Regions from separate parts of the Polaribacter butkevichii genome, predicted to be linked through region 1. Evidence: riboswitches for the same ligand, from Rfam matches in the RefSeq annotation. Region 1 holds a riboswitch; each other region holds the start of a gene.
What was found. Region 1 has a riboswitch for cobalamin ahead of WG951_RS01205 (hypothetical protein). Riboswitches for the same ligand answer to the same signal wherever they lie in the genome.
Positions count from the first base shown of each region.

Region 2: another riboswitch for cobalamin. It lies ahead of nrdG (anaerobic ribonucleoside-triphosphate reductase activating protein); the one in region 1 lies ahead of WG951_RS01205 (hypothetical protein).
Region 3: another riboswitch for cobalamin. It lies ahead of WG951_RS02885 (TonB-dependent receptor plug domain-containing protein); the one in region 1 lies ahead of WG951_RS01205 (hypothetical protein).

Region 1 covers NZ_CP150661.1:375,981-379,263, forward strand. The annotation lists gene cobA (uroporphyrinogen-III C-methyltransferase) at 1-122, opposite strand, end outside; gene WG951_RS01200 ((2Fe-2S) ferredoxin domain-containing protein) at 115-924, opposite strand; gene WG951_RS01205 (hypothetical protein) at 928-1,332, opposite strand; cobalamin riboswitch at 1,424-1,631, opposite strand; gene WG951_RS01210 (AAA family ATPase) at 1,650-2,177, opposite strand; gene cbiB (adenosylcobinamide-phosphate synthase CbiB) at 2,179-3,111, opposite strand; gene WG951_RS01220 (pyridoxal phosphate-dependent aminotransferase) at 3,102-3,283, opposite strand, start outside.
Region 2 covers NZ_CP150661.1:3,896,338-3,899,620, reverse strand. The annotation lists gene cysS (cysteine--tRNA ligase) at 1-379, opposite strand, end outside; gene WG951_RS16460 (DMT family transporter) at 579-905, shown strand; cobalamin riboswitch at 1,022-1,221, shown strand; gene nrdG (anaerobic ribonucleoside-triphosphate reductase activating protein) at 1,341-1,793, shown strand; gene nrdD (anaerobic ribonucleoside-triphosphate reductase) at 1,797-3,283, shown strand, end outside.
Region 3 covers NZ_CP150661.1:762,030-765,312, forward strand. The annotation lists gene WG951_RS02885 (TonB-dependent receptor plug domain-containing protein) at 1-1,299, opposite strand, end outside; cobalamin riboswitch at 1,331-1,549, opposite strand; gene WG951_RS02890 (bifunctional adenosylcobinamide kinase/adenosylcobinamide-phosphate guanylyltransferase) at 1,786-2,289, shown strand; gene cobT (nicotinate-nucleotide--dimethylbenzimidazole phosphoribosyltransferase) at 2,296-3,283, shown strand, end outside.

The DNA.
Region 1 (3,283 bases):
GATTTTAGAGGTTCTAATGTAGCCGTACTTCCATTAATTGAATAACCACTTTTTTGAAGCTTCAAAGCAAGTGGCAAACCCAACCAGCCTAATCCTAATATGGAAATATGTTGTTTATTCATGATTTTTAAAATCTAGATGTACGTTTTGTAATTGTATTTTAGTACAATATTCCCAAGCTTTATTATTTAGAGAATCGAATTCAATCTTACCTAAAATTTTTCCAAATTTATTTTTAAAACGAATACCTTTTTGCTGTGTTTCTTTTTGAAAATAATATTCTGTACTAGAAATTTTAGCTTGTTGTAATTCTTTATTTTCTTTAGGAACAGCTGCAATAGTAAATGGTATTGCTGTTGTTTCTGTATGTAATTCTAATGTGTATGTTTTAGAATAGTCTAAAGAGATGATCTCTTGAAACGAAATTCTTTTTTCATCCGAAGAAATTAAAGAAACTCCTTTAGGATTCTCTAATAGATATAAAAACAATGGGTATAAATATTGGTCAGAACTAAAACCTTTGGTTATAAAACATTCACCTAATTCGGTATCATTTTTTAATTCGAACGGTTTTGGTTTTATAGGAGCAATTTCATTATCCGAAGCTTGTTCTTGCCAACCTTTTTTGTATAACAATTCAGAATTAACAAGTGGCGCATTATCAAGATGCCTTTTTACAATGGGCGTAATTTTTTCTGGTGTAAGTTCTTTATACCAATTTTGCCCAGGGTACACAATGCAAGTTGGTGCATCTTCACATCTACCATTACATCTTGTTTTAATAGTGTGTGTATCATTCCAATGCCCATTGTTACGTAAATAAGCTCTTGCTGTTCTTATAACTTTTTCACTTCCTGCTTTCTGACAGGAACCTCCGTCACAAAAGAAAAAAGTATGTGTTGTATTTGCTATATTTTTTCCCATATTTTAAAAGAAATGTGTTAAACTTATTTTTGCTAAAAATGGAGTTCCAGGTGTAAAATGAATATCATCTACAGGTATTGTTTTTCCTTGTAATAGTGAAGAATTGTAAAAAAGGGCTTCTCTCCATTCTTTATCAAATAAATTTTCCAGGGATACACCTATTTGATATTTAGGAATTGCGTATTTTACAACAAAATTGGTTGCATAATCATTATAAAAATTTTCTGGTGTTATAGAAAATTTACTAACTTCATTTGTGGTTGTTAAAAGTGTTTTGTTTGTAGTTTGTACACGTACTTGTAAAATTGTTAACTGTGTTTCAACATCAGTTACCTTACCTTTAAGGGTTTTGTTTTGCGTGAATATGGATTGTGAAAAACACGTTATCCATAAACTGCATAAAATCAATTTTTGCATTTAAAAACGAAATTAAGCAGGTAGGGAAAGAAAATATGAAAAAAACATAATTCTCTAACTCTTTACCCGAGAGTTACTATTATAAATCATTGTAATATTGGCAGGTCTCCTGACTTAGCTTAACTTTCATTTACCTTCCCATAGTTTTAATTACTACAGTGGTTTTTATTAATGAAGCCTTTAATAAGCTTTACAGTTGCGGGAACAGTTTTGGATTTACACCAAATTCCCTTTTAATTCTATATTCTAAAAATTACTAAAGAATAAGAAACCATATAACGAGACAAATGTATAGATAATTTTTTGAATTATAAGATTGAATCTAGAATGAGTTGCTTTCTTTTAATAGGAGAAGATTTTGGAAGCATTATAATTTTGAACCCCTTTTTTTTATATTGTTCTAACAACGCTTTTTCTAATTTTAAACAATAATCAAATTCTTGTAATCTCTGTGCATCTTGACAGTAAATATCAAACCAAGTTGGAGCAAAAAAGACCGTTTTATGGTATGTTTTTAAATAAGGAAAGTTATGTAAATATTTAGGGACTATTTTGTTTTCTACAGTTAAATAAGCTTCTAAATCGAGTAATGATCTATCACAAATTCTTGTATCGGTATTTAATAATTCTTGTTTTGTTTTTTTAAAGACAAGATTAGTAAAACGCTTTATGTTAGACCAAGGCATTCCATCTCTGTTGTTTTTTTGTTCATCAATAATTACCTTTCTAGAAACTTCATCCATACAAGGAAACGTGTCTTTTAAAAGATTTATTAAGGTTGTTTTACCTGTTCCAGGTGCGCCTGTAATAATATATTTTTTTTGAAAATTAACCATATTAGAATAGTAGTAACAATCCAATCATCAAAAGAAAAAAAAGTATGCTTGTTATGTAATTTATGTTACTTACTGTTTTAATTTCTTCATGTTTAATTGTTCGATTGTTACTTCCTATAAAAGGTTTGTCAACCAATTTACCATGATAATAATTAGGCCCACCAAACTGGCAATCTAAAATATATGCTAAAGCAGCTTCTGGATACCCTGCATTCGGACTGCTATGTTTCTTTCCTTCTTTAAAAATAAATGAGAATCCTTTTAATTTAAAGGTAACAACTAACATTAATACTCCCGTAATTCTTGCAGGAATATAATTAGCAACATCATCTAATATTGCTGCAAATTTTCCGAAGAAGAAATAACGGTCACTTTTGTAACCAATCATAGAATCTAGCGTGTTAATCATTTTATAAGCCATTGCACCAGGAACTCCTAAGATTAAAAAATAAAATAATGGAGCAATTACACCATCACTTAAATTTTCTGCCATGGTTTCGAAAGTAGCAACTCTAATTTGTTGTTCGCTTAACTTGTTCGTTTCACGTCCTACAATCCATGATAAACGTTTACGACCGGCTTCTAAACCTTCCTTTTTTAAAACATTAAAAACAGCATTTCCTTCTTTTACTAGTGTTTTATTGGCTAAACAATAAAATAGCATAAGTACAGAAAAAGCAATTGCTATAAATTGAAAATCATAAGCGTTTAGATACTTTATGATGAAATACGGCGTAATAAAAGTAGTACTAACTAATAGAATGGTTAATAAAGCACCTTTTAAAAACTTAGACTTGTTTTTATTGAGTAATTTTTCTCCTAAAGAAATACTATTTCCAAAAGCGATAATTAAATGTGGTAGTTTTTTTGGGTCTCCTATAATTAAATCTAAAACAAAAGCAATAATTAATATGTAAATAGTACTTAAATCCATTCTTTTAAGGCTTTAATTAAAATACTATTCGCTTCTTTGCTTTGTGTAGCTACACGAATATATTCTCCTTCTAGTTTATTAAAATTAGTTGCATCTCTAACTAAAATTTGATGGTTGACAATTAAGTGTTCCTTTAATTCTTTTGCAGAATGATGTAATAATTCAACTAAAA
Region 2 (3,283 bases), 560 kb from region 1:
TACTTGGTGGTAAAAAGTTGTAGTTTTTTAAAACATCATGAAAGTCTACCGTGTAACGTTGTACAACTTCCATGGGTTCAATTTGTTCTAAACGTGCTTTTCTTGCAATTTTGTCTTCTCCTTCATCTGCATCATTTTCTAAATGGCCAGCATCGGTAATATTACGTACATATCGCACCTTATAGCCTAAATGTAATAAATATCTATACACAACATCAAAAAACATAAAGGTTCTAACATTACCTAAATGTGCGTTGCTATAAACCGTTGGACCACAAACGTACATACCTACATATCCGTCTGTTATGGTTTTAAAATCCTCTTTAGATTTGGTTAAAGAGTTGTATACTTTAAGCTGATTTTCTTTGTATAATTCCATTAAATAAGTGACTAATTACAGCCGATAAAGATAGACACTTTAAAAAGAATACCGAAATGGAATTTGTTAGAAGTTTGCTAAGATTTAAAGTCGCTGAAAAAAAATATAATTGTTATTCTTTTATTTATACAAATTACTTCTTAAAATTATAATTAAATTTACATTTCAATTTTTAAAATTGATAAAACCCCATCTTAAAATGAATTGGATACTATTAATTATAGCGGGACTTTTTGAAGTTGCTTTTGCTGCTTGCTTAGGTAAAGCTAAAGAAAGCACAGGTACCGAAACTACCTATTGGTACATTGGTTTTATAGTATGTTTATCTGCAAGTATGTTGCTCCTTTTAAAAGCAACACAAGAATTACCTATAGGAACTGCTTATGCTGTTTGGACGGGAATAGGTGCCGTTGGAACCGTTTTATTAGGTATTTTTATATTTAAAGAGCCCGCTACGTTTTGGCGTCTTTTTTTTATTTCTACTTTAATAATTTCTATAATTGGTTTAAAAGTAGTGTCTCATTAAAAACAAATTTCTTTGTTTTCTATACTCTTACAATCCTAAAACTTATTACCTATAAATATGTTTATAAGTAGCTAATAAGTTCTTCTAAATATAAGACACAAAAGGTAAATGATTTTTAAATTTGAATAGAATTTGGTTTTAATAACAATATCAATTGTTAAAATTAAAAGGGAAATAGGTGTAAAACCTATACTGTTCCCGCAGCTGTAAGCTCTATTAAAAGTTTTACATTCTTTGTCACTGTTTATCTATTTATAAACGGGAAGACGTAAAAACCAGAGTAAGTCAGAAGACCTGCCAACTTCTAATTAGTCAAACTTTCGGGATAAAAGTTATGGCACGATGTATCTACTTATACCATTGGGTTATCGTACCTTTTTTGACACATTATAAACCATCAATAAGTAAGCCTTATTGGTTATATTATTAATGAAAATGAATTATTCTAGCATTCAGATTGTACTACAAGAAGTGCCTGGTGAAATCAGTATTTGTTTTAGCATTTGTGGATGTAAAATTCGCTGCAAAGGTTGTCATTCTCCTATTTTATGGAAAGAAGAAAACGGACAACAACTTTCTATAAAATTATACAAACAAACATTACTAAAATATAAAGGATTTGCAAGTTGTGTTTTATTTATGGGTGGAGAATGGCATCAAAAAGAACTCATAGATTATTTAAAATACGCCCAAAAAGAAGGATACAAAACATGCCTTTATACAGGTAAGGAACATATTGATAAAAATTTACTACAACACCTAACTTGGATTAAAACCGGCAAATGGATTGCTAAAAAAGGAGGCTTAGATAAACCTGATACCAATCAGCAATTTATAGAAGTACAAACAAATAAAAATTTAAATCATTTATTCTTGAAAAACTATTAAGCTATGATTCGATTAACGGAAAAACAGGTAAACCAAAAAATTAATTTTATTCAGAATTACATTAATGCAAGCAATGCTGCTGATGGCTCTAAAATAGACGCCAACGCCAATGTTTCTTCTAAAAACATAGCTACTATGGAAGCTGAACTAAATAAGGATATTAACGTTCAGGTAAATAGGCAATTGGTAAAAAATAAAATTGAACAACTATTTGATAAAAATTTGGCCAATGAATATGTAAGGCAAATAGAAGCTCATGAAATTTATGTACATGATGAAACCTCTTTAAAACCTTATTGCACATCTATTAGTATGTATCCATTTTTATTTGACGGACTTACCAAACTTGGAGGTGAAAGTAAAGCACCACAACATTTAGAGAGTTATTGTGGCGAATTTGTAAACCTTGTCTTTGCCATTAGCTCTCAATTTGCAGGTGCTTTGGCAACTGTAGAGTTTTTATTGTATTTTGATTATTTTGCTAGAAAAGATTTTGGAAACGATTACCTAAATTCTAACACCAAAACAGTTTCTAATCATTTACAACATGCCGTTTATGCAATTAATCAGCCTGCTGCTGCAAGAGGTTATCAATCTGTTTTTTGGAATATCTCTTTATACGATGAAAAATATTTTGACAGCTTATTTGGTGAGTTTGTTTTTCCTGACATGACAAAACCGCAATGGGAAAGTCTTAAAAAATTACAACTATTTTTTATGAAATGGTTTAATAAAGAAAGAGAAAAAGCTGTATTAACCTTTCCTGTGGTTACCGCTGCAATGCTTGTAAAAAAAGGCAAACCTGTAGATACTGAATTTGCCAATATGTGCGCCACTGAGTTAAGTGAAGGAAATTCATTTTTTATCTATCAATCTGAAAGCGCAGATAGTTTGGCTTCTTGTTGCCGATTAAGAAATGAAATTAGCGACAATACTTTTAGCTATTCTTTGGGTGCAGGTGGCGTTTCTACAGGCTCTATAAACGTTATTACACTAAACATGAATCGCTTAATACAACAAGGAAAAGATCTTAAAACAGAAATAAATAAAATTCAAAAATACCAAATAGCCTACAGAAAGTTAATTGAAGAATATAAAAATGCCGGAATGCTGCCTGTTTATGATGCTGGTTTTATATCTCTAGACAAACAGTTTTTAACCATTGGCATAAACGGTATGGTAGAAGCTGCAGAAAGCCAAGGTATAAAAGCCGAAAATAGCACTGTTTATAAAGATTTTGTAGCAAAACAGCTCAAAATAATTTATGATGCTAATAAAGAAGCCAAAAAAGAATATGGCTATTTATTTAATACGGAATTTGTACCTGCAGAAAATTTAGGTGTAAAAAATGCAAAATGGGACAAAGAAGATGGTTTATTTGTACCTAGAGATTGCTACAATTCTTATTTCTATCCTGTAGAAAATAATTCGATAAATTCTTTAGATAAAATAATCTTACATGGTACAGATATTATTAAATATCTAGATGG
Region 3 (3,283 bases), 390 kb from region 1:
TAAATCTAAATTACCAACAACTGGCCAATACAACTCATTAAAAGTTGGTATCCTGTAATTTGTAGATACATTTGCCTTTAAGGCTAAGTTATCTGTAATTTCCTGCTCTGCAGCAACGGATACTAATAATGGAACTTCAAAATCTGAATTAGACTCTTTTCTAAAGTTAATTGCCGTTGTTAATTTCTCTGTTGGCTTAAAAGTAACTTTAGCTATACCTGCAAACAATGTTCTTTTTTTTGAAAAAACCTCATTAGTAGTACCTCTGTTTTCATCATAAATTAACGATGTTTCCATTTTAAAATAATTAGAAAAACGATATTTTAAATTATAATTGATGTTATAATTTTTTGATTTTCCAAAAACATAATCTGTAGCATTTTTATCATCATAATATCGATACTCTTGTGTTAAGTAAGCCACGTTTAAGGTTTGTGTAAAATTAGAAAAAGAGTATTTCCATTTTAATAAATTCCTTTGATTAAAATCCTCATTTCTTTCGCTGCCTGCAGCAGGATTTGGTAATCCATCAGAAAATAAACGATCTCCATAATAACCTGTTGTATAAAAATACAGTTTGTTTTTACTAGAGAACTGATATCCTAAACTAAAGTTTACGCCATAATTTTTATAAACTCCATTTTCGTTTTTCAACAAACTACCGTCACTATTTTTATATCGAGTATCAATAAATGTATAATCATTATCAGAATAATTTAATGTTGCAGCAAATTTTACAGCCCATTTTCCTGTTCCAACATTGGCTTTAAAAAAATTAGAAGTCGTATTAAAACTTCCGTAAGAAGAAAACAAATAAAAATCTTTATGTTTTTTAAATGATAAATTATCATTTAAATGCACAGTACCACCAATAGCACCAGAACCATAATCGATACTTCCTCCACCACTATTAACTATAATTTCATCAGAAATACTTGCAGACAAAGAGTTAAAATCTGTTTGACCACTTCCTACTGCGTTGATAGAAATTCCATTCCATAATACTGCTGTGTTCGATGCAGAAGTACCTCTAAAACGAGCAGTACTTACACCTCCATTACCATAATCTCTTAAAGAAATAGGGCTATTGTATCTTAATAAATTAGTAAGGTTTATTGGGTTTTTAATAATTTGACTAGTAACTATTTTTAGTTTTTTTAGTCCAAGAATTTTATGTTTTTGCTCTTTTTTTGCTATAACAACAATTTCTTTTAACTTATTTATAATCGTATCCTTTTGAGCAAACGCAGTGTTAGCACAACAAAGTAAAAACAAAAAAGATAAAATATAATTCTTCATAACAACCTGACCTTTATCCCGAAAGCTTGTATTTATTTTTATAAATTAGGCAGGTCTCCTGGCTTGTTACCTGTTATAGACCTTCCCAACAAAAATGTCAGTGGTAAAGAATTAATAACAGCTCTAAAAAAGAGGTTTCGAAAAAATGTTTCGAAACAAACATACAGTTGCGGGAACAGCTTCGGTTTTTCACCGAATTCCCTTTTAATTTGTTCTCAGAAAGAACAAAACCTTAATTTTTAGCAAATGTAAATTATTTTTAAGTATTGCAATACTTATACTTTATAAACTTTTTTGTTTAATGCATTAGATATTTTAAAATCTATAAAAGGTAATTTTTTAGACAACTATTTTATTCCATTTACCAAAGCAGGTATCAAACAAAATACAATCATTCTTAAAAAAAAAGAAACTTGAATACTATTAAAGATATTCTTTCCTTTATTAAAAAATGTTTCTAACCTTTGTGTTTATATTTTTTAAATTATGATTCATTATATCTCAGGAGGAGAAAGATCTGGTAAAAGTAGTTATGCTCAAAAAATAGCGGAAGACATTTCTAAAAACCCTTTTTATTTGGCAACTTCTAGAATTTGGGATAAAGATTTTAAAGCAAGGGTAGACAAACATATTTCTGATAGAGATGAACGTTGGACAACCATTGAAGAGGAAAAAAATATTAGTGCCGTTATCCCTGATAAATCTACAGTTGTTATTGACTGTGTTACTTTATGGTTGACAAATTTTTATGTTGACACAAAATACGACGTAAAAGAATCTTTAAAATTAGCCAAACAACAAATAGAAAAACTGGTAGAAATTGATGCTCACATTATCATTATTTCTAACGAGATTGGTATGGGATTACATGCTACCACAGAATCTGGAAGAAAATTTACAGAACTACAAGGATGGGTAAATCAATTTATTGCTAAAAAAGCTGACAAGGCTACTTTTATGGTTTCTGGACTGCCTTTAAAACTAAAATAAAACAAAATGTCAAAAATAACTGCACTTTCTAAAGAGATTGAAACAGCACTTCAAAGAAAAATCGACTTTAAAACAAAACCTATAGGTTCTTTAGGTATGTTAGAAAATATTGCCATTAAAATAGGTCGTATTCAAAACACGTTAACACCAAAAATTACAGCACCAAGTATTGTTGTTTTTGCTGGTGATCATGGAATAACAAAATCAAAAAAAGTAAGTCCATATCCACAAGAAGTAACACAACAAATGGTGTTTAATTTCTTAAACGGAGGCGCAGCAATTAATGTTTTTTGCAAACAAAATAAAATCAACCTAAAAATTGTTGATGCTGGTGTAAATGCCAATTTCGATGAAAATAAAGAATTAATTTCTGCTAAAATTGCAAAAGGAACCAAAGATTTTTCTTTAGAAAAAGCCATGACAACATTACAATGTAAAGCTGCTTTAGAAAAAGGAAAAGAAATTGTAAACAATTTATTTCAAAATAAATGCAACACCATTGGTTTTGGAGAAATGGGCATTGGTAACACTTCTTCTGCTGCACTTTTAATGAGTTATTTTACAAAAATTGGTATTGAAAACTGTGTTGGTAAAGGAACTGGTTTAGACAATGAAGGATTGCAACAAAAAAAGAATGTTTTAACAGAAGTATACCAAAAGCATATTAAAAATATAGACTCGCCAACAGAGGCACTCGCTACTTTTGGTGGTTTCGAAATTGTAATGATGGCAGGTGCTATTTTAGAAGCTGCCGCTTTAAAAATGACAATTTTAATTGATGGTTTTATTGTAACATCAGCATTATTAGCCGCAAATGCTATCGATAAAAATGTTTTAGACTACTGTATTTTTACACATTCGTCTGGAGAACAAGGTCATCAAAAAATATTAGATTTTTTAAAGGTAAAACCTATTTTAAATTTAGGTTTACGCTTAGGAGAAGGTACTGGAGCTGCTGTTGCACTGCCAATTATACAATCTGCAACACTGTTTT